Regions from separate parts of the Devosia sp. XGJD_8 genome, predicted to be linked through region 2. Evidence: riboswitches for the same ligand, from Rfam matches in the RefSeq annotation. Region 2 holds a riboswitch; the other holds the start of a gene.
What was found. A riboswitch is a leader RNA that binds a small molecule or an ion and turns the genes downstream of it on or off. The one in region 2 is predicted to bind thiamine pyrophosphate.
Positions count from the first base shown of each region.

Region 1: it holds a riboswitch for thiamine pyrophosphate, as region 2 does, so the genes downstream of both, ACLI1C_RS03115 (YkoF family thiamine/hydroxymethylpyrimidine-binding protein) here and thiB (thiamine ABC transporter substrate binding subunit) in region 2, are expected to answer to the same signal.

Region 1 covers NZ_JBKJHF010000001.1:670,793-682,466, forward strand. The annotation lists gene ACLI1C_RS03075 (MBL fold metallo-hydrolase) at 1-705, shown strand, start outside; gene ACLI1C_RS03080 (beta-lactamase hydrolase domain-containing protein) at 747-1,073, shown strand; gene ACLI1C_RS03085 (SulP family inorganic anion transporter) at 1,079-2,854, shown strand; gene nirD (nitrite reductase small subunit NirD) at 2,891-3,223, opposite strand; gene nirB (nitrite reductase large subunit NirB) at 3,239-5,683, opposite strand; gene ACLI1C_RS03100 (ABC transporter substrate-binding protein) at 6,008-7,024, opposite strand; gene ACLI1C_RS03105 (ABC transporter ATP-binding protein) at 7,038-7,790, opposite strand; gene ACLI1C_RS03110 (ABC transporter permease) at 7,787-8,584, opposite strand; gene ACLI1C_RS03115 (YkoF family thiamine/hydroxymethylpyrimidine-binding protein) at 8,619-9,227, opposite strand; TPP riboswitch at 9,218-9,331, opposite strand; gene ACLI1C_RS03120 (Lrp/AsnC family transcriptional regulator) at 9,375-9,842, opposite strand; gene ACLI1C_RS03125 (D-amino acid dehydrogenase) at 10,059-11,309, shown strand; gene pcaQ (pca operon transcription factor PcaQ) at 11,316-11,674, opposite strand, start outside.
Region 2 covers NZ_JBKJHF010000002.1:573,658-585,331, reverse strand. The annotation lists gene ACLI1C_RS18340 (hypothetical protein) at 1-779, shown strand, start outside; gene ACLI1C_RS18335 (DUF6476 family protein) at 808-1,158, opposite strand; gene ACLI1C_RS18330 (RluA family pseudouridine synthase) at 1,157-2,185, shown strand; gene rpoH (RNA polymerase sigma factor RpoH) at 2,393-3,262, shown strand; gene ACLI1C_RS18320 (thiamine diphosphokinase) at 3,787-4,449, opposite strand; TPP riboswitch at 4,512-4,610, shown strand; gene thiB (thiamine ABC transporter substrate binding subunit) at 4,679-5,686, shown strand; gene ACLI1C_RS18310 (hypothetical protein) at 5,856-7,448, shown strand; gene ACLI1C_RS18305 (ATP-binding cassette domain-containing protein) at 7,435-8,088, shown strand; gene ACLI1C_RS18300 (hypothetical protein) at 8,133-10,151, opposite strand; gene ACLI1C_RS18295 (adenylosuccinate synthase) at 10,200-11,489, opposite strand; gene ACLI1C_RS18290 (DMT family transporter) at 11,649-11,674, shown strand, end outside.

The DNA.
Region 1 (11,674 bases), on a different contig from region 2:
ATTGCCCATATCCGCGAGCGTGGCCTCAAGCTGGAATGGTTGATCGAGACCCATGTCCATGCCGACCACCTGTCAGCGGCGCCCTATATCCAGGCCAAGCTGGGTGGCAAGCTGGGCATCGGCGAGAACATCCGGACCGTCCAGGACACCTTTGGCAAGGTGTTCAACGAAGGCACCGAGTTCCAGCGCGACGGCAGCCAGTTCGACCGCCTGTTCAAGGACGGTGACAGCTACCAGATTGGCGCCATGACCGTTTACGCCATGCACACGCCGGGACACACCCCTGCCTGCATGACGCATGTAGTGGGCGATGCCGCCTTTGTCGGCGACACGCTGTTCATGCCGGATGGCGGCTCGGCTCGTGCTGATTTCCCGGGCGGGGATGCCCGCACGCTCTATCGCTCTATCCAGCGTGTCCTGTCCCTGCCGGGCGCCATGCGCCTCTTCATGTGCCACGATTATGGTCCGAATGGCCGTGACATCCAGTGGGAGACCACGGTGGCTGACGAGATCGCGCACAACATTCATGTCGGCAAGGGCACCGACGAAGACACCTTCGTGCAGATGCGCGAAGCGCGGGACGCCACGCTCGCCATGCCCAAGCTCATCATCCCGTCGCTGCAGGTCAACATGCGCGCCGGACAACTCCCGCCAAAGGACGAGGACGGCAAGACCTTCCTCAAAGTCCCCGTGAACGGCCTCTGACCATGTGGCCCTTTTCCAATTCCGACCCGAAAGCAAGACCCATGAATATCAACAAGATTGCCCCTGATTTCTCCGCCACCGGCCAGATCCGGCCCGACCAGATGAAGGCCGTCGTCGACGCCGGCTACAAGTCGATCGTCTGCGCCCGTCCCGACCAGGAAGAGGCCGGCCAGCCCGCCTTTGCCGAAGTGGCCAAAGCTGCCGAAGCCGCCGGTCTCAAGATCGTGCACATTCCGGTGTCAGGTCCGTTGGGCGAGGGGCAGATCATCCGCTTCCACGACGCCTGGAAGGACCTGCCCAAGCCGATGCTTGGCTATTGCCGCTCCGGCGCCCGCGCCGGCAGCCTCTACGCAACTCTGTCGAAATAAGTCCGATGAAGCTCAAGACCTACTTCCCGATCCTTGACTGGGGGAGGCGTTACAATCGCGCAACCCTGACCAGCGATCTGGTCGCCGCCGTGATTGTCACGATCATGTTGATCCCCCAGTCACTGGCCTATGCACTGCTGGCTGGGCTGCCGCCGGAAGTGGGTCTTTACGCCTCCGTCTTGCCGCTCGTGGCCTATGCCATCTTCGGCACCTCTTCGGCACTCGCTGTCGGGCCGGTGGCGGTGGTCTCCCTGATGACCGCCGCCGCGGTCGGCCGCCTGGCGGCAGAAGGCACGGCCGACTATGCCAGCGCCGCCATCCTGCTCGCTCTTCTATCGGGCGTCATGCTGACGGTAATGGGTCTGTTCAGGCTCGGCTTCATCGCAAACTTCCTGTCGCATCCGGTCATCTCAGGCTTCATCACCGCCTCGGGCATCATCATTGCCACCAGCCAGGTGGGCGGGCTTCTCGGCATCAAGACCGAGGGCCATGCGCTGCCGCAGCTGGTGATGTCGATCGTGGAAAATCTTGGTGCCATCAACCTCAATACCGTCGCCGTAGGCGCGGTGGCTCTGGCGCTGTTGCTGTGGATCCGCCTCGACCTCAAGAACTGGCTCAACCGCTTTGGCCTACCCAAGGGCGTCGCCAACATCATTGTGCGGGCTGGTCCGGTCTTTGTGGTCTTTCTGACCATGGCGTGGTCTGCGCTGTTCGACCTCGGCAACAAGGGTGTGGCCCTGGTGGGCCAGGTGCCTCAGGGCCTGCCTATGCTGGCGCTGCCGAGCTTCAACCTCGACACCATCCAGGCGCTGCTGCTGCCAGCGCTAATCATTTCGGTTGTTGGCTTTGTCGAATCCATTTCCGTGGCGCAGACGCTGGCTGCCAAGCGCCGCGAGCGCATCGACCCCAACCAGGAACTCATCGGTCTGGGCGCCTCCAACGTCGCGGCAGCCATTGGCGGTGGCTATCCGGTCACCGGTGGCTTTGCCCGCTCGGTGGTGAATTTCGATGCCGGCGCTGCGACGCCGGCTGCTGGAGCCTTCACCGCGATCGGCATTGCCGGTGCGACCCTGCTGCTCACACCGTTCCTTGCCATCCTGCCCAAGGCGACGCTGGCCGCCACGATCGTCCTAGCTGTGTTGACGCTCGTCGATTTTTCGATCCTCAAACGCGCCTGGAACTACTCCAAGGCTGATTTTGCGGCCGTCGCCATCACGCTGCTGGGGACGCTCCTGCTGGGTGTCGAAGTGGGCATTTCCTTAGGGGTAGGGGCCTCTATCCTGATCTTCCTCTATCGCTCGTCGCAGCCCCACGCAGCCATTGTGGGTCAGGTGCCCGGCACCGAGCACTATCGGAACGTCAAGCGTCACCAGGTGGACACCACGCCCGATGTGCTCTCTATCCGGGTGGACGAAAGCCTCTATTTCGCCAATGCGCGCTACCTGCAGGATCTGGTCATCAACCAGGCCGCTGAGAACCCGGAGCTCAAGGACGTTGTCCTGATGTGTTCGGCGGTCAATGCCATCGACATGTCGGCTCTCGAAAGCCTCGAGGCGATCCAGCATCAGCTGAGCGATCTGGGAGTCCGTCTGCATCTGTCCGAGGTCAAGGGCCCAGTCATGGATCGTCTCGCCGGTACCGACTTCCTCGCGCACCTCTCCGGTGGGGTACATCTCAGCCAGCATCAGGCGATGCTCGCCATCGCGGCTGCGCGGCTCGCCAGACGGGACCCTGCCGTCCCCACGTCGGGAACTGAGCCCCTCAAGGCAATCGGCAGCTAGACGTTGCCGGGGGCAGGTTTCAGCCTGCCTCCTCCGCTATTCCGCCGCGACCATGACGCGTTCAGCGGCCATGAAGATGCGTCTTTCGACAATGTCGATGGGATAGGTCTTCACCTGTCCCTCGTCGGCGCCGAGCGCCTGGCCGGTGGCCAGGTCGAATACCCAATTGTGCAGCGGGCAGGTGACCGAGGCGCCATGCACGATGCCTTCGCTCAGCGGCCCCTGCCTGTGCGGACAACGGTTCTCGATGGCAAAGATCTGGTCGTCCTGGGTGCGAAACACCGCAATCCGCCCCGCCAGCGTATTCACGCAGCGCGATCCGCGGCGAGGGATGGCGTCAATGCTGCCGATCTCGATCCACTCGGTCATGCCACCCTACCTTGCCTATTCTGCTGCGACCGGCATGCCGAATTCGGCCATGGCGGCGAATTCATGGGCGTCCTTGCCGTTGACACGCTCTTCCCAGGGGTCGACCTGGGCGAAGGTTTGCGAATAGACGAAGCGCTCGAAATAGTGCCGGCGTTTGGCCAGGTCATCGACGACATTGGCCTTGATCGAGGGCGTGCCGACGCGCTTGGCCCACTTGTAGATGCGCTCAAGATATCGGCCCTGCTCGCGATAGAGCTGGGTCAGCGCCACGATGATCTCCAGCGCCTCGTCCTCGCTGTCGGCATGGCAGAGCAGTTCCGTGCCCTTGATGTCGAGGCCGGCGGCGCCAGCGAAGTGGATGTCGTAGCCACTGTCGACGCAGATCACGCCGATATCCTTGCAGGTGGCCTCGGCGCAGTTGCGCGGGCAGCCCGACACGGCCAGCTTGAGCTTGGCCGGAGTCCAGGCGCCCCACATGAACTTCTCGATGCGGATGCCGAGGCCGGTGGAATCCTGGGTGCCGAAGCGGCACCAGTCCGAGCCGACGCAGGTCTTGACCGTACGCAAACCCTTGGCATAGGCCGCGCCCGAGACCATGCCGGCGGCATTGAGATCGGCCCAGACGGCTGGAAGGTCTTCCTTCTTGACGCCAAGCAGATCGATGCGCTGGCCGCCGGTTACCTTGACGGCGGGAATGGCGAACTTGTCGGCAACATCGGCAATGGCGCGTAGTTCCTTGGGATTGGTCATCCCGCCCCACATGCGTGGCACGACAGAATAGGTCCCGTCCTTCTGGATATTGGCGTGCACGCGCTCGTTGATGAAGCGACTCTGCCCGTCATCCTCGTATTCGCCCGGCCAGTCGGCGACGAGATAGTAGTTGAGCGCCGGTCGGCACTTGGCACAGCCACAGGAGGTCTTCCACTCCAGCTCCTGCATCACGGCAGGAATGGACTTGAGCCCCTTGGCTATGATGAGGCGGCGCACGTCGTCGTGGCCATATTCGGTGCAGGGACACATCGGCTGCACGGCGGCCGGATTATAGGCATCGCCCAGCGTGGCGTGGAGCAATTGTTCCACAAGGTGGGTGCAGGAGCCGCACGACGCCGAAGCCTTGGTGTGGGCGCGTACGCCATCGAGACTGGTCAGTCCCTTGCCGGTGATAGCGCCGGTGATCTTGCCTTTGCATACGCCGTTACAGCCACAGATCTCTTCCTCATCGGGCAAGGCTGCAACGGCCGCCATAGGGTCCAGGGGGGTGCCCCCCTGATAGGCCTGGCCGAAGATCAGTGTATCGCGCAGCTCCCGCGTGTCGACGCCCCGCTTGAGCATGTCGAAGAACCACGGGCCGTCGGCGGTTTCGCCATAGAGCACGGCGCCGATGATGCGGTCGTCCTTGAGCACGAGGCGCTTGTAGACTCCAGCCGTGGCGTCGCGCAGCACGATCTCCTCGCGGTCCTCGCCCTCGCCGAAATCGCCGGCCGAGAACAGGTCGATGCCGGTGACCTTGAGCTTGGTCGAGGTGACAGAGCCTTGGTAGCTCGCCTCCTGGTCAGCCAGCGTGTGGGCCAGCACCTGGCCCATCTCGTAAAGCGGCGCGACCAGCCCGTAGCAGGTACCGCGATGCTCGGCGCATTCGCCAAGCGCGAAGATGTGCGGATCGTCGGTGCGCATCTGGTCGTCCACCACGATGCCGCGATTGACGGCCAGGCCGCTGGCCTTGGCCAGACCAGAGGAGGGACGAATGCCCACTGCCATCACCACCATTTCACACGGGATGATCATGCCGTCATTGAGCTCGACACCTTCGACCCTGTCTGTGCCCAAGACCTGCTTGGTATTGGCCTTGGTGATCACCGTGACGCCGCGATCCTTGAACGCCTTTTCCAGCAGGTAGCCTGCCGCTGGGTCAAGCTGGCGCTCCATCAGCGTTGGCATCAGATGCAGCACCGTGACGTCCATGCCGCGCATCTTGAGGCCGGCGGCGGCCTCAAGACCCAAGAGTCCGCCGCCAATGACAACGACCCGGGCTCCGGGTCCAACGGCCAGCATCTTGTCGACGTCATCAAGGTCGCGGTACGTCACCACGCCCGGCAATTGATGGCCGGGAACCGGCGGAATGAACGGGGAGGAGCCCGTGGCGATCACCAGCTTGTCGTAGTCGGCGACAATGCCGTTGGTGGAGATGACCTTCCTCGCCTCCCGGTCGATCAGCGTGACCGGCGAAGACTTGTGCAGGGTAACGCCGTTCTCCGCATACCAGTCGTCGCCATGGGTGATGATCTCTTCATAGGTCTTTTCACCCGACAGCACCGGGGAAAGCATGAGCCGGTTGTAGTTTACCCGTGGCTCGGCATTGAAGATGGTGACGGCGTAGCGCCCCGGCGCGGCCTCGAACAAATGCTCCAGCATGCGCCCGGGCGCCATGCCATTGCCGATGATGACAAGTTTTTCGGTCAATCCGCCGTCTCCTGCTCGCAGGGAAAACAAAAAAGCTGCCAATCGACAGTGCAGCTCCGGCGCAAGTCCGAAACGTCTGTCGATTGGCAGCTTTGCCTGATGGCGCCCGCCATTGGGTGCCGGTCAGCGCTGGATGTCAGCGCCTATGGTTCCGGTGATGCATGAAACGTGCCAAAGCGAAAAGCTTGCGTTTCTGATGTGGGGGCAATGGGTTACGGATTCCTGGCAGGGCGATGTGACGTCACCGCCTTGCACCATAAGCGTTCAGGCTGCATCAATATTGAGCATTGAGCAAACATGCCCGAGATTGGCGCAAAGGCTCGCCTAATGCGCGGTGGCGCCTGTTTCCGACAGGTACTGATTGGAGTAGTAGCTGGAAAAGTCTGGACGCTCGGCCAGCACCTTGCCGTCGCCATCACGCAGAATTTCGGCCGCCATCAGATAGTCGCCGATCGCTTCGATCTTCTCTGCCTGGATCGTTCCGACAGCGCCATCGCTGCCCCGAAGGTAGTGACCGTCGATCAGCGCCTGCAGCGACGCGCGGACAAAGGCGCGGTCCGTAAGGCTGTCACTGTTGGCGGCCATCAAGATGTCGGTTGCCTCATCAGGATTGGCGACGGCGAAGGCATAACCGCGTTGCACGGCCTGGATGAAGGCGCTGGCGGTTTCGGGATTGGCATCGAGATAGGCCTGGCTCGAACCGATGAAATTGGTGTGCTGGTCCGGCACCCCATAGTCGGCATAGCGGAAGGCTCGCTGCGGCACGCCATCCAGTTCGGCCTTGACGCCTTCCCAGGTGTAGACCTCAAGAGTGAAATCGACCGCGCCATTGGCGAGCGCCTCATAAGCCGAGGTACCCAGCGTAACTGTCTCGAACTGACCAGTGCCGCCATCGTGGCGGATGATGGTCTCGATTAGCGCATTTTCCCAGGCGCTGCCGAAACCGCCATAGGTGAGGCCGTCGAGGTCCCGCGGAGTCTGAATGTCGCTGCGGTCCGCGTTGAAGACCAGCCGGCCGGTCTCGGTCTGCACTAGGGCATAAGTGGCCACGAGGTCCCCCCCCGCGGTCCGCTGCAGGAACAGGCTCAGCGACCCCAGAATGCCGAAATCTGCCACGCGGTTGGCGACCAGCGTACTGGCCGACGTATCGCTATAGGGCAGGATTTCGACGGTGAGGCCTGCTTCGGCAAAGAACCCCTGGGCCTCTGCCACATAGAGACCGATGTGATTGGTATTCGGTGTCCAGTCCAGCGCGATCGTCACCGTGTCGGACTGGGCAAAGCTTGGGGTGAGAAGTGCGCCAGCGACGGCGGCGGCGATGAATAGGCGGCGGTTGAGCATGTGTTTTGGTCCTTCAGTCCGGGCGTTGGTTGAGCAGGGTGTCCAGCAGGCGCGCCTCGATGGCGCTGGCCTCGGGCGATGTCAGGTCGGTGCGAGGGCGGGGCAGGGGCACCGCGATTTCGGTGAGCATCCGGGCGGGCCTGCCCGTCAGCACATAGATGCGGTCGGACAGGAACACGGCCTCACGCACGTCATGGGTGATGAGCAGGGCCGTCCAGCTGTGCTGCTGCCACATCGCTTGCAGCCAGCACTGCATGCTGGCGCGGGTCAGCGCGTCGAGAGCGCCGAACGGCTCGTCAAGCAGCAGCATTTCGCGCTGCTGCACCACGGTCCTGAGCAGGGCTGCGCGCTGGCGCATGCCGCCCGACAACTGCGCCGGATAGTGCTGTTCAAACCCCGCAAGGCCGAACTCGGCGAAGAGTGGCTGGACGCGTTTGCGGGCAGCGGCGCGTGCCAGTCCCTGCACCTCCAGGCCTAGCGTCGTGTTGTCGAGGACCCGCCGCCACGGCATCAGCGCATCATGCTGCGGCATGAAGGCAAAGGGGCTGGGTCGCGTCGTCAGCGGCTGGCCGTTGAAGCGGATCGTTCCGGCATCGGCTTCGGTTGCGCCAGTCAGGATTTTGAAGAGCGTCGACTTACCGGCGCCGGACGGTCCGAGAAGCGAAACGAACTCGCCCCGGCGTACCGTCAGCGAAATGTCTCCCAGCACGTCCAGGTCACCGAAGCGTTTGCGTAGATTGCGGAGCTGCAGCCTGTACCCGGTCATGGCGAACGCCTCTCGAGGCGATCCCACGGCATGACGAGGCGCTGGACCAGCACGACGATGCCGAACAGCATCAACGTCAGGGCAGAACTCACCAAGACGGCAGCCAACACCAGATCCGGCCGGAAATTGTTCTTGGCGTTGAGGATGTAGATCCCCAGCCCTTTGGCTGCGCCGGCATATTCGGCGAAGATCGCCCCGACCACCGCATAGGTGATCGAGATACGGATGCCGGCAAAGAAATAGGGCAGGGAGGAGGGCAGTCGCGCCAGCAGGAAAACGCGCAGCCGCCCCGCCCCCATCGAAGCCAGCAGCGCTTCGATATCCCGGTCGGTAGCCGCATAGCCCTGAACCAGCGCCACCAGCATCGGGAAGAACGTGACCAGCGCGACCAGCCCGATTTTGGGCCCCAGTCCGAAACCGAACCAGAGCACGACCAGCGGGGCAATGGCGACCAGCGGCAGTGTCTGGCTGATGATCAACACCGGGAACAGGCCCCGCCGAATGGGTGGGATGAAGTCCACCAGCACGGAGAAGGCGAAGGCCGCCAGTAGCGAATAGACAAAGCCAAGGGTCGTCGCGGCCAGAGTTGGCAACATATTGTCGAGCAGCGCCAGCCGGTGTTCCCAGGCCTGCGTTACAACCCGAGACGGCGCGGGCAGCGTCGTCGGTGAGATACCGGAGAACAGTGCATAGACTTCCCAGGCCAGCACCACTGCGCCGAGCGCCAGCGCGGCCGGAGCGGCTCGCAACAGTGCGGACGTGACAAGCCGCATGGATAATTTGACGATGGACATGTCGGTACCTGCGAAAGACGGAGACAGACGCGGCCTAGCGCGGCGTCGGGCTGTTCGCGGATACCGTCAGGTCGATGGTGACATGGCCGGCCGGGGGTCCGAACTGGCAGAAGGCCGCTTCGAGTGCGGCGAACACTGGTGCGGCGTCGCCTGCCAGCCTTGTGCAGAAGTTCTTGGCGCGGTCGAACACGCCGGACTGCTTGAGAAAGTCGATACAGCCGTAAATTTCGTCCATGTGATCGTCGGTGCCCATCACATAGAGCGAGAACTGCGCCGCAATCGGCGTCCCGGTATTGATGGCCGCCGCAACGGATGCCAGCGACTCTGCCTTGCGTTGCTCCAGGTTCTCTCGCGGTCCATCGAAGCGAACCGAAGCGCAGATCGCATCGTCCGGCTCGCCGGGACACCCGCGGGAGATGGTGGCCGAGAGCACGCAATGTGCACCCCCACCCGCCGCTGCCACAAACAGGTCGCGCATGGCCGGGAACAGGGTATCGGGTGGGCCCACCAGGAGCGTCGAGATGTCGTCGGTCTCGATCCGCAGCTGGTTTCGGTAGGGGTCGAGCGCGCCCAATGCGCCCGTGATGACGCCGACGAAATCGCCGGTCATTGGGTAAAGGGAAATCTGTGCGCCAGAAAACATCGCCCGCCTCGCTCCGCTGGTATTACCCAGATCAGCTAATAGGGTTTGAAGGCATGTCGCCCGCGTCTCAGCCCCGGCAATACGGAGCACCCCTGTGGATGGCTGCGAACATATAGATCGGGATCTGTCTGGCAAGCCCCTATTTGCCTATCGACGCGCCTTGGTCGGTACGGCATGGGCCATGACATTGCGGATCGCAAAGCTGGATTGAATGCGGGAGACCCCGGGCAGGCGGGACAGCACCTCGGTGTGCAGTCGCTCATAGTCAGCCATGCTCTTGGCTTCCAGCCGCAGCAGATAGTCGGTCATCCCACCCATCAGGTAGCATTCACGGACCTCGGGGCATCGCCTTACGGCGGCCTCGAAGCTCCGCAGCAGGTCGTCGGTCTGCCGCTCCAGTGAAATTTGCACGATGACGACAGTGGCGGGCTCGCTGCTGTCCGTCGCTATGATGGCAGCATAGCCGCGAATGACCCCGCTTTCCTCCAGGGCATGCAACCGGCGCAGGCAGGCGGAGGGCGACAACCCCACCGATTGGGCGAGCTTTGCATTGCTCATGCGGCCGTCACTGCGCAACAGAGCCAGCAACTTCGTATCGATCGCATCGAGGTGCATGCAGCTTCGTTCCGAAACTTGAAATATTATTGCGACAGGACGTTCTCATAGCAATTTTCGTGCAAAAATGGAGAGAAAATTCCGCCGATTGTTCGATATGGTCGTCTGATTGAGCGCAGGCGGCGACACGGGCATGTTTACCGGACCTCATCACGGTTCGCCGGGACCGGCCCGACCGTCCCGCCGCCAGCATGTCAGCCAGCCGGAGGCAGCAGCATGAAGATCATCATCCTTGGCGGCGGTGTCATTGGCGTCACCTCGGCCTACTACCTGGCAAAGGCAGGCCATGAGGTGGAGGTGATCGAGCGGCAGCCGGGCGTGGCGCTGGAAACCAGCTTTGCCAATGCCGGCGAAATCTCACCCGGCTATGCGTCGCCCTGGGCCGGGCCGGGCATTCCGCAAAAAGCCGTCAAATGGCTGATGATGCGGCATCCCCCGCTGATCGTGCGTCCGCTGCCGGATCCTTATCTGGTCCGCTGGGTGCTGCAGATGCTGACCAATTGCACAGCATCGCGCTACGCTATCAACAAGGCGCGGATGGTTCGCGTTGCCGAATACAGCCGGGATGTGCTCAAGGCCCTCCGTGCCGAAACGGGCATCGCCTATGACGAGCGTAGCCAGGGAACGCTGCAGCTGTTTCGTACGCAAAAGCAGGTGGACGGCGCCCACAAGGACATCGAGGTGCTCGAGCAATATGGCGTGACCTATGAGGCGCTGGATCGGGCCGGCTGCATTGCCGCCGAACCGGGCCTGGCCGGATCTGAGGCCAATATCGCAGGCGGGCTGCGCCTGCCCGGTGACGAAACTGGTGACTGCCACATCTTCACCACCCGCCTGGCGGCCATGGCTGCCGATCTGGGAGTGGTGTTCCGCTACGGTACAAGCATCGAAGGTTTTGATGTTTCGGGTGACGTAGTGACCGGGCTGCGCACCAGCGCTGGCACCATCACGGGCGATCGCTACGTGCTGGCGCTCGGCAGTTTCAGTCCGCTGCTGGCCCGGCAGGTCGGCATTGATCTGCCGATCTATCCGGTCAAGGGTTACTCGATCACCGCGCCGATCAGCGACGGCAGCGTGGCGCCGGTTTCCACCGTGCTCGATGAGACCTACAAGATCGCGGTAACCCGGCTGGGCGACCGCATTCGCGTCGGGGGCATGGCGGAATTGTCCGGCTATAACAGCGACCTGCCACCGCGCCGGCGAGCGACGCTGGCCCATTGCGTGAACGAGCTCTTTCCCGGCGCGGGCGACACCAAAAGCGCCAGCTACTGGACCGGCCTGCGTCCAATGACGCCCGACGGCACGCCGATCATTGGCGCCTCCAGGCTGAGCAACCTTTTCATCAACAGCGGACACGGGACGCTGGGCTGGACCATGGCCTGCGGCTCGGCACGGATCATTGCCGATCTCGTATCGGGTGCGAAGCCGGATATCGACATTTCCGACCTCGACCACACGCGCTACTGAGGCGGGTCAGCGCAGGCGCGCGGCGACGTCACGGGCAGCCTGCATCAGGCTCAGCGCCGCCAGCGTCTGTGTCGTGTCGGTGCGGGTGGTCAGGCCCACCGGTCCCACCGTTTCGTCCGTATCGACGGGCAGCAGCGCCAGACGACCATCGGCGATATCCTCTGCCACCACGCCCTCCGAAATCAGCCAGACGGCGTCGGTCTGCCGGATATAGGAGCGTCCGAAGGCGTTGGAGACGGTCTCCACTTCGTCGCGCAGATTGGTCACGCCATGGGACAGGAGCATGCGGTCCACCAGCCTGCGGATCACCGAGTCCGGCGTCGGCATCAACGTCTGGTAAGGCTCGATCATGCCCAGGTTGAACT
Region 2 (11,674 bases):
TCCGGGCCGAATTCGCGCTGTCGACCCGCCGGCTGGAGGTCCATGTCGAGACCCTGCGCCAGCGCCTTGCCGAACAGCTTGGCGAGGTCAATCAGGCGCGCAGCGATCTCGGCCTGCTCAAGGCCGAGCGCGAAAAGAACGCGGCCATCATCAGCGAGCTCGAGGCGCGCGAGGCCGAGCTGCGTACCCGCCTGGCCGAACTCGAGCGCGAGGGCACCGATCTGGCGCAGCGGCTGCGCATGCGCGACCGCGAATTCGAGGCTCGCAATGAGGAGCTGGAAAAGCTCCGCGACGCTCTGGCCGGTCGCACCGACGAGAAGGTGGCCGATGCCGAAAACCTGGTCATTGCCGAAGCCCGCATTGCCAGCGCCGAGAACCGCCTCAATGCCCTGCTGGCCGAAACCAGCCCTGTAGTGGACGCGGCCGACCAGTCCCTGGCCGATCGTCTCAACCTGGAAGACGACGTCGAGACGCTCCGCAAGCAGGTGCTGGACGTCGAAAATACCATCCTGTCCGATTGGGACACCGAGCGGGTCGACGAAACCGCGCTGCGCGAAAAGCTCAACGACATTGCCGCAAATGTCAGCCGGCTCGTCTACGCGGTCGATACCGAAACCCCGGCGCCCAGCGCCGAGCCGGAAAGCCTCTTTGATCGCGTGCAACGCTTCGCCGCCGATGACGAGGCCAGCGACGCCCTCCCCATCGATCCGCCACCCCGCGACCGCCGCGCCTCGGTTTCCGACCGCATGACGGCTCTGCGCGAGATTCAGAGCCGCTAGCCCTCCCAGTAGAGGAGGCCGGGTGGGGCTACTGCCCGATCACCACTTGCCGCGTCATCTCGCCCGTCGTCTGGTCGAACAGCGCCAGCGTGGTAACGCCGTCCAGCACATAGGTGACATTGATCGCCCCCTCGCTGAGTTGCGCCGAGACCACTTCGGCCCCGGCGGGCAGCGCAACCGCCTCCGCCACCACTGGCGGCGGGGCGTCGCGCATCACGCGATAGACAAGGGCGATGCCAATCGCCATAAAGCCCAGCAACAGGATGCCGATCGATATCCCGAACGACCGGCGCGCCTTGCTGAACATGGCCAGCGCCTCGGGGGACAGCGGGGCATCCGCCTTGGGGCCGTCTGGCCCAGTCTCGTAAGGATCGCTCATGGCCGAAAATACCGCTGAAGAGTTTGAGGGCGACGAAGTCGAGGTCGTTGTCGATGCCGACATGGCCGGCGGCAGGCTGGATGCCTCGCTGGCCAAGGTGCACACCGTGCTCAGCCGCAACCGCATCAAGGATCTGATCCTGGGCGGCGCCGTCACGATAAACGGGGCAACCGTCAGCGAGCCCAAATACCGGCTTAACGCGGGCGAGACAATCGTCCTTCTTGCCCCACCCCCAGAAGACGCCGAACCGCATCCGGAGAATATCCCGCTCGACATCCTTTACGAGGATGACCAGCTCATCGTCATCAACAAGCCCGTCGGCATGGTGGTCCACCCCGCTCCCGGTTCGCCAGATGGCACGCTGGTCAATGCTCTGCTCTTCCATTGTGGCGATAGCCTGCAGGGCATTGGCGGCGTCAAGCGCCCCGGCATAGTGCACCGGCTCGATCGCGACACGTCCGGCGTCATGGTAGCGGCCAAGACCGAGCGGGCGCATCGGCACCTGTCCGACCAGTTCGCCGACCACGGCCGCACCGGGCCGCTGCACCGCGCCTATATCGCCTATGTCTGGGGCTCGACCGAAACCGCCAAGGGCACGATCGACGCTCCGCTCGGCCGCGACCAGAACAATCGCCTCAAGCAGACCGTGCGCCAGGATGGCCGCGAAGCGATCACCCACTATTTCGTCGAGGCGCGTTTTGGCGATCCGGGCTGGGACATTACCCGCGTGCAATGCCACCTTGAAACCGGCCGCACCCACCAGATCCGCGTCCACATGGCCCATATCGGCCATCCGCTGGTGGCCGACAGCGTCTATGCCTCGGGCTATGCCACCAAGATCAACAAGCTGCCACCCGACGTTGCGGCGCCCATCCAGGCGCTCGGCCGGCAGGCCCTCCACGCCGCCGAACTGGGCTTCGAGCATCCGGTGACCAAGGAAGAACTGTTCTTCGAGGCGCCACTCCCGCCCGATCTGCAGGCGCTGGACGATGTCCTGCAGGACTATGACAAGGCCTTTGCGCGCTAGAACAGATTGAGGGCAAACTGCAATCTTCGCGCAAGGTTGGTCGCCCATAGTGCAACCCATGGGCGACAGCGACGTTTGCAAGGGTTGACCTCTTACAAAAGACAAAATGTCGCCTATATATCCATCGTAGTCTGACGATGGTCCGAAAGGGCATCGCGGACTCATGTCCGCCCGCGTCATGCGGGGGAGCCAGAAAGGGGTGCGCATATGGCCCAGACAAATCTTCCCGTCCTCTCCACCGAAGGGGGCTTGAGCCGCTATCTTCAGGAGATCCGCAAGTTTCCCATGCTGGAGCCGGATGAAGAATACATGCTGGCCAAGCGCTACAAGGAACACGCCGATCCCGGTGCCGCACAGAAGCTGATTACCAGCCACCTGCGTCTCGTGGCCAAGATCGCCATGGGCTATCGCGGCTATGGCCTGCCCATCTCCGAGGTGATTTCGGAAGGCAATGTCGGCCTGATGCATGCCGTCAAGCGCTTCGAGCCCGAAAAGGGCTTCCGCCTGGCCACCTACGCCATGTGGTGGATCCGCGCCGCCATTCAGGAATATGTCCTGCGCAGCTGGAGCCTGGTCAAGATCGGCACCACCGCCGCCCAGAAGCGTCTGTTCTTCAACCTGCGCAAGGTAAAGGGTCAGATCGCCGCGCTGGAAGACGGTGCGCTGCATCCCGACCAGATCAAGCAGATCGCCACCACCCTCAAGGTCACCGAGGACGACGTGGTGTCGATGAATGCCCGTCTCTCGGGTGACGCCTCGCTGAACTCGCCGATGCGAGCCGACGAAGGCTCGTCCGAATGGCAGGATTGGCTGGTCGACGACACCCCGAGCCAGGAAACCAGCCTGGGCGAAAGCCAGGAATTTTCCGAGCGCATGGGGCTGCTCAACAATGCCATGGACGTGCTCAACGAGCGCGAACGCGCCATCTTCCAGGCCCGCCGCCTGCAGGATAATCCCGCGACGCTCGAAGAGCTGGCCCAGCAATATGACGTCAGCCGCGAACGCATCCGCCAGATCGAGGTCCGCGCCTTCGAAAAGGTCCAGGACGCCGTCAAGGAAGCCGCCGCGGCCCACTGAGCCAGGCAAGGAATGTACAAAGGCGGGCAGCAATGCCCGCCTTTTTGTTTTGTCTGTCTAACGGACAACGCCTGCCTCAGTCGTCCTTCCCTCCCCCTTTGAGGGGAGGGGCTTGGCTCCTGGCCCCCACCCACAGATCGTCACCCTCGGGCTTGACCCGAGGGCTCTTCACTTGCCGAACGTCGTTAAGTGCAGTCCCCTCGGGTCAAGCCCGAGGGTGACGACCGTGATTGCTGGGGTGTGCGGCGGCCGGCACCAACTTATCCCCCTCGCCAAAACCCATGCCATAATCTCCCCATCACTCCGCATGGGCGGCCTGCAGGCGAACAGTGGCTGGGGTGAGCCGGGCGCGGGCTTTGCCTCTCGCGCAGGTTCGAGACCTGGCCGCAGCATGGCGAGCGATCATGCTGCGCGATAACCGGGACTGTTCCAAAAACCGGCGCCCCGAGGCGGCTAACGTCTCGTTTTTAAATTTCCAGAGGCGATAGCCGCCTCGGGGTCCGTCTCTTCAATGATAACCGCGTTCAGGCGGCGCTTTGGCACGCCTCGATCATGTCCCAGAGCCGTTCCTTGCCCAGGATCAGCAGCCAGGGCGTCTCATCCTCCGGCACGATCTCGATGCGCCCACCTGTCCCCTCATTGGAGGTCCCGATCAGCCCGCCGGGCTCCAGCATCAGCCCATCCATCGGATAGAACAGCCCCCTCGATCGCATGAAGCGGATTGGCAGCAGCGGATGGATCGATACCCGCTCCCGCGCCGCTGCCTCGAAGGCGATCGGCCCCACCACGGCCAGGGCCACATCCACCTCGTCCACCAGCAGCAGCTTGCGGGTCGGCGCATATTCGAGCACCGCGCTCAGCGCCGCCAGCGTATGGTCGAGCCGCTTGCCGGTCATGCCCAGCGCCAGCGTCACCGGCGCCCGGGTCGAATAGAGCGACTTCTGGAAATCGGTGGTGAGCTGCTCGGCAATATGGATGACCCGGCTCCGCGCCTCCCATTCCGAGCGGTCGGCAAGCGAATCGAGGTCCCCGATGATGGCGGCTGGCAGCAGGCCCGCATCGCCGATCGCATCGGCACCGCCGTCGGCGCCCACCAGGGCGATCCCCCGCGCCGCCAGCTCCACCAGCAGGGCGGGGTCCACGGCGCCGCCGCCGACAATGGCAATGGGGCGATCGAATACGACCATCGGCGCATCCGCAGCCGGCACGGAAGTGTCTTGCACTGTCACAAAGCTCTCATTAAGTGTGAGGCGTCTCGCTGGGGTGTTCCGGAAGTCTCCGGAGCTGAGAATTACCCATTGAACCTGAACCAGGTCATGCTGGCGGAGGAAGCTCGAGATGGCAAGGGCATCTCGCCGCCCTCACCATTGACACCCCCTTCACTCATGGCCGTGACACCATTGAAGGGAATGACCCATGGTCAAATTCACCCGTCTGGCGCTTGCGGTCCTCACCGGACTGTTCGCCACGCCCACGCTCGCCGAAGAGGTGCCGATCCTCAAGATCTACACCTATGACAGCTTCGCTGCCGAATGGGGCCCCGGCCCCGGCCTCAAGGCCGGCTTCGAAGCCATCTGCGGCGGCTGCATCGTCGAGTGGGTCGCCACCGACAGCTCCATCGGCGCCCTGCGTCGCGTCCAGCTCGAGGGCGAAACGACCGAAGCCGACCTCATCGTCGGCCTCGATACAGCCATTGCCGGCGAGGCTCGCGCCACCGGCCTCTTCGCTGACCACAGCCTCGACCTTGCCGCGCTCACCCTTCCCGAGCCATGGACCGACGCGCAGTTCGTGCCCTTCGACTACGCCCATTTCGCCTTCGTCTACGACACCGACAGCGTCACCACGCCGCCCAAATCCTTCGAAGAGCTCATCGCCCTGCCCGCCGACTTCAAGATCGTGGTGCAGGACCCGCGCTCGGCCACGCCGGGCCTCGGCCTCGTTCTGTGGATCCGCGCCGCCTATGGTGACCGCGCCCCCGAAATCTGGGCCGGCCTCAAGCCGCATATCCTCACCGTCACCCGCGAATGGAGCGAGAGCTACAACCTCTTCCTCGAAGGCGAAGCCGACATGGCCCTGAGCTACTCGACCTCGCCCGCCTACCACATCAGCGCTGAAGGCGATGACACCATCCACGCTGCCCTGTTCGAAGAGGGTCATCTGGCCCAGACCGAAGTGGCCGGCATTCTCAAATCCTCCGACAAGCAGGAACTGGCCAGGGAGTTCCTCGCCTACCTCGCCTCCGCCGAGGGCCAGAAGGTGATCCCCACCACCAATTGGATGTTCCCCGTCATCGACCTGGGCGCCGACCTCGACCCGGCCTTCGCCACCCTGCCGCAGCCAGCCAGGACCCTGACGCTGACCGACGCCGAAATCGAAGCCAACAGCCAGGCCTGGATCGACGAAATGCTGGCAGCGGTCCAGTAGGCACTGAAGTGACCACAAGCACGGAGCAGCACCTCCCCCTTGATGGGCTCCGACCCGTCCCGCAGGGCAAATCGCTCCAGTGGAGCGATTTGAGGAGAGGAGGCTGGGAGGGGGTGACGGCCAGGCACGATGCCTTGGCTTGGCCCCTCCCGGGGATCGGTCGAGATCAATGCTGACCCTACCCCACCGGCCCTTGCGCATCGGGGCTGCCATCACCCTGGCCGCCGCCATCGCCACCCTGGTTGCCCTCGTCCTCTGGGCCATCCTGGCGGCCACCACCGGCGCCGAGGGGAACGCCTCGCGCATCGACATCCCGCACCTGCTGCGCATGACCTCGATCCAGGCCGGCCTGACCACCGTACTTTCCCTCGCGGTCGGCACCGCGCTCGCCTGGTCGCTCAATCGACTGCGCTTTCCCGGTCGGGACCTCGTGGTCGGCCTCTTCGCCTCGGCCATTGTCACCCCCGGCATGGTCGTCGCCTTCGGCCTTCTCTCCATCTGGGGCCGCAATGGCTGGATCAACCAGTTGAGCGAGGCCCTGTTCGGCGTCTCCATCGGCAATCCGGCCTTCGGCCTCTCGGGCATCCTCTTCGCCCATGTCATCCTTGATGGCGCCTTCGCCGCCCGCATCCTGCTGGCCCGGCTCGACGCAATTCCCGCCGCCCGTCTCAAGACCGGCCAGTCGCTCGGCCTCACGGCCTGGCAGCGCTTCGCCATCATCGATTGGCCTACCCTGCGGGGGACCATGCCCGGCCTTGCGGCCATCATCTTCCTGCTGGCCTTCACCAGCTTCCCCATCGTGCTGCTGCTGGGCGGCGGCCCGGCCAACCAGACGCTTGAAGTCGCCATCTATGCCGCCGTTCGGCAGGATTTCGATCTCGCCGGCGCGGTGCGTCTGGCCGCCACCCAGATCGCCGTCTGCTCGGCCGTCATTCTGGCGGCATCTGCCATGGGTCCCATTCCCACCAGTCTGGGCACTTCGGCCGCGCCGCGCTGGCGCGATGCTGCCCCTGCCCGCCTGCTCCAGGCACTTGTGCTGGCGCTCTGCATCCTCGGCTTCGCGCTGCCGCTGCTGTCGGTACTGTTCGATGGCCTGGCTTCTGGCCTGGGCAGCCTGCTCGCCCGGCCGGCCTTCTGGTGGGCTGCCGCGAGCAGCCTGTTGATTGGCGCTGCCTCAGCCATACTGACACTCGTGCTGGCCATGCTGCTCGCAATGGGCCGCGGCGCCACCGCCGACGGTCCGCTGCGCACCCTGCTGGGCATGCCGGCCTATGCCTATCTGGCCGTGCCTGCCGTCGTCCTCTCGCTCGGCTTCTTCCTCCTGGTGCGCCAACTCGGCATCGCCCCCGCCACGGCCGCGCCCTTCGTCGTTATCCTGGCCAATAGCCTCCTCGCGCTGCCCTTCGCCATGGCCACGCTTGGCCCGCCGCTCGAAGCCATTGCCCGCAGTCGGGGCAAGCTGATCCGCTCGCTTGGCCTGTCCGGCTGGCGTCAGTTCGCTGCCGTTGAATATCCTCTTCTGGGTCGCGATATCGGCGTCATGCTGGCTCTGGCATTCTGTTTCTCGCTGGGTGACCTGGGCGTCATCGCGCTATTCGGCACCCAGGATTTCCAGACCCTGCCGCTGATGATGTTTCGCGCCCTGGGCTCCTACCGCAGCAATGATGCCTCGGCCATTGCCGCCATCCTGCTGATCGGCACCATCATCGCCTTTATCGGCCTGCCCCGGCTCGTTGAAAGGATCGCCAATGCTGCGCGTTGAGAACCTGACCTTCGCCCATCCCGGCCAGGCGACGCCCTATGTCTTCTCGTTCGAGGCTGATGCCGGCGAGATCACCGCCATTTCAGGCGTCAGCGGTTCCGGCAAGTCCACCCTGCTCGACCTTTTGGCCGGCTTCCTCGAGCCCACCAGCGGGAAGGTGACACTGGATGGTCAGGACCTGCTGCCATTGCCGCCCGAGGCGCGGCCGGTCTCCCTTCTTCTGCAGTCGGAAAGCCTGTTCGATCATTTGAGCACCACCCGGAACATTGCCTTGGGTCTGCCTTCGCGCACTGACAAGGCACAGGCCCTTCAGCGCGTGGCCGATGCGCTCGCCGAAGTCGGTCTTGAAGGCCTTGGCGATCAGCAGGCCGCGACGCTGTCGGGTGGGCAGAAGCAGCGTGTCGCCCTCGCCCGAACCCTGCTGCGCGCCCGGCCGATCCTGCTGCTCGATGAGCCCTTCTCGGCCCTGGACGACGAGACCCGCTCGGTGATCCGTGACCTCGTACGCACTCTCACCACGCGCCATGGCTGGCACACGATTCTGGTCAGCCACCACGCCGATGATGTCGAAGCGCTCGCCAATCGACGCTACGTCCTTGAGAGCGGACGGCTGTCACCAAGTGGCGAGACCAAAAAGTAATCCCCGGACCAGGTCCGGGGATCTAGACTGCCGCCATGAGCGAGTTATTCAGCCCAGGTGGCAAAGACCTTGTCGAACAGTGCCTGCGCCGTCTCATCCTTTTCCAGGGTGATAATGGCGTTGCGCCCCGTGCCATAGACCACAGCAAGGTCCATCCAGCGGCGGTTTTCCAGAAGCTCGGCATTGGTGGTCGCATCGGCCGGCGTGGCGCTCAACGCGAACAGGAACGAATTGCCCACCACCCGGGCGGACGCGCCGACCAGGGCGGTGCCGGGCACCAGTTCCTCATTCTTCAGCAGCACGCCCGGCAGGTTGGCGATTGTGCCACCGATAAAGGTGTCGCTCACCCGGAAGTCGACTTCCATCAGATGGCTTGCCGGCAGGCTGGGATCGGAATTCTTGCGAATGGTGATGTCCACGCCCAGATTGCGCGCCGGGATGCTGGCCGTCGCCTTCAGCGTCGGCAGGCCGAGCTCGTCGACCCCTTCGCTCCATTCCACTGTGCCCGAGAAGGGCACGGCGCCAGTGGCACCATCCTGGCTGGCTTCCAGCAGCAGGGACTGGCTGCCCGCCAGCACGGCCGGATCGACCGAAGCAGCGGGGTCGTTTGCCGCGAGTGCTGTAGCATCCTCGCCCGGCAGGCGTTCCTCGCCCTTGTCCTCGCCAGCATTCACATCGGGAAGTACGGACTCCGTGCCTGTCGGCTGCACGGGCTCTGGCGTCGGCTCGAGGCGATCCTCAATCTGCACGCCGTCCAGTTCGGTACCGGCCAGGCCATTGGTCGTGGTTGGCGAGGTGTTGCCCGGGCCGACCGCGGCATCGGTACCGGTATTGGCCGGCTGAACCGGGTCCAGCGTTGGTGTCGTGGTCGTCGCATCGGCTGTCTCGGTCACCGCAACCTGGCCGAACATCTGGTCGAGATCGACATAGCCCTCGCGCCAGGCCCAGAAGCCCGCGCCGCCGGCGCCGGCCAGCAGAATGGCAAACACGACGAGGAATATGGTCAGCCCGGAGCCGTTGTTCTGCTGCAGAGGTGCATCGGCAAAGCCCGAATCGTCGGCATCATCGGCGGCCTGCATCGCGGCAGGCGCACCAGCCATGGAGTCGGGCACTGGTGTAGCCGTCTCGCCGCGCGCTTCACGGTCGAGGGCCTCTATGGCGCGTTCGATCGCCCCTTGCGCTTCACTCGGATCGGGCTCGACCTCGACTTCGCGGACGCTCGACAGGGCCTTTTCGACCGGCGGCGCTTCCAGCACGGCAATAGGCGCTGTCACCTGTTGCCGCGCCACGGCGTGATTGCCCATGGCCGGCTCGACACGCACAGGAGACCGCACGATTTCGCTGGTCGAATTAGCAGCCAGCGGCGGGGGATCCCGGCGCAGCTCGAAACTTGGTCCCTTGAGCGGGGCTTCCATGGACCGGACATTGGACGCCGGCTGCAGCGGCGAGCTTGGCCCCGTCTTGGACGCCTCGGCGCGGGCAACGATCGAGGGCATCGACCGCAAATCGGACTTCAGCTCGGGCTTTTCGGACGGCTTTTCTTCGTCCTTGACCAGCTTGACCGGTGCTCCGGTCGTCTCGGCTGCCTGCGAGATGATGTCCTCGATAGACATGTTCTCTTTGGCAGGCGCAGCCTTGTCCTCGGACTTGGGCACATCGACGGGCGCTGCAGGGCCCGCCGACAGGGAAGCATCAGCAGACACCGGTGTGTCAGCGGGCTTGGGAGTATCGACTGGCTTGGGCTGTGCAGCGACCGGCGCCGGAGTCGGCTCGGGAGCAATCGGCGCGGGGTCGGCCGGCGCTGCCGCATGCCGCGAACCCAGCACGTTCTCACGACCGAGCGTTATGACGGCTTCACTGGCTTCCTGCTCGACCTGGCGGATGCAATCTTCGAGCTGCAGGCGATGCTGGGTAATATCGCGCGCCGGCAATGGGGGCGTGATGGCGCGCAATTGCCCCACAAGGGCGGAACGCGCCTTCTCATAGACAGCCCGGCGGGCGGCCCCATTGTTCTCCGGAAGCGCCGAGATGGCCCGGCGCAACAGCTCCTTGTAGTCCGCCATTGGTTACTTGGTACTCACAATTGCAGCGACGTCTTGTAGCAAAAAAAATCAGTCTTGGAATGGGTCAACGACAAGGATGGTATCGAGCCGCTCGGGGCTCGTCGACAGCATGGCCACCGGCGCCCCGATTTGTTCCTCGATATACCGGACATATTTGACTGCCTGCGCCGGTAGATCGGCCCAGCTGCGGGCGCCGGCAGTCGTCTCGGACCATCCTTCAAGGGTCTCGTAAATCGGCTTAACCCGCGCTTGTGCCCCCATTGAGGCAGGCAAATAATCAATCCGTGATCCGTCCAGCTCGTAGCCGACGCAGACCTTGATCTCCTTGAGGCCGTCGAGCACGTCGAGCTTGGTCAGCGCGATGCCCGAAATGCCGGAGGTCTTGACCGTCTGCCGCACCAGCACCGCGTCGAACCAGCCACAGCGGCGGGGCCGGCCGGTATTGACGCCGACTTCGCGGCCGACGGTAGCCAGGTGCCGGCCGATATCGTCGTCGAGCTCGCAGGGGAACGGGCCCTCGCCGACGCGGGTCGTATAGGCCTTGGTGATGCCGAGCACATAGCCGATCGCCGTCGGCCCCAGGCCCGAACCAGCCGCGGCCTGGCCGGCGACGGTGTTGGAAGAGGTCACGAAGGGATAGGTGCCATGATCATTGTCCAGCAGCGCACCCTGGGCGCCCTCGAACAGGATGCGCGCGCCGGCCTTGCGCTTGTCGTCCAGCACCTTCCAGACCTGGTCCATGAACGGCAGGATTTCTGCGGCAACGCTGGTCAGCTCATCGTAGATCTTCTGCGCCTCAATCTCGACCAGGCCCATGCCGCGGCGCAGCGCATTGTGGTGGCCGAGCAGGCGCTCGATCTTGACCATCAGCGTATCGGGCTCGGAAAGATCGATCAGGCGGATGGCGCGGCGGCCGACCTTGTCTTCATAGGCCGGGCCGATGCCGCGCTTGGTCGTGCCGATCTTGAGACCGGAATTGGAGTCTTCCCGGATCGCGTCCAGCTCGCGGTGCAGCGACAGGATCAGCGGCGCATTGTCGGCAATGCGCAGGATCTCCGGGGTGATCTTGACCCCCTGCCCGCGCAGCTTGGCCATCTCCTGGACGAAATGGTGCGGATCCACCACCACGCCATTGCCGATGACCGAGAGCTTGCCCTGCACGAGACCGGAAGGCAGCAGTGCCAGCTTGTAGCTGACCCCGTCGATGACCAGTGTGTGGCCGGCATTGTGGCCGCCATGATAGCGCACCACCACGTCGGCGCGCTCACTGAGCCAGTCAACAATCTTGCCCTTGCCCTCGTCGCCCCACTGCGAGCCGACGACAACCACATTAGCCATAGAAATACCTTCTCCAGGATAGGCGTGACACAAAGAGCGTGGCGCAATCGCCGCACCCTTCTCCCTTTGGACGTCTGTCCTCCCGGCCACCTTGGGTGTGATTTTGATCGTGGCCGAATAACTGCTAAGTCCGATTGTCCTTACATCACCCGGGCGACGATGACAAAGCCGCTAGACCACGAAAA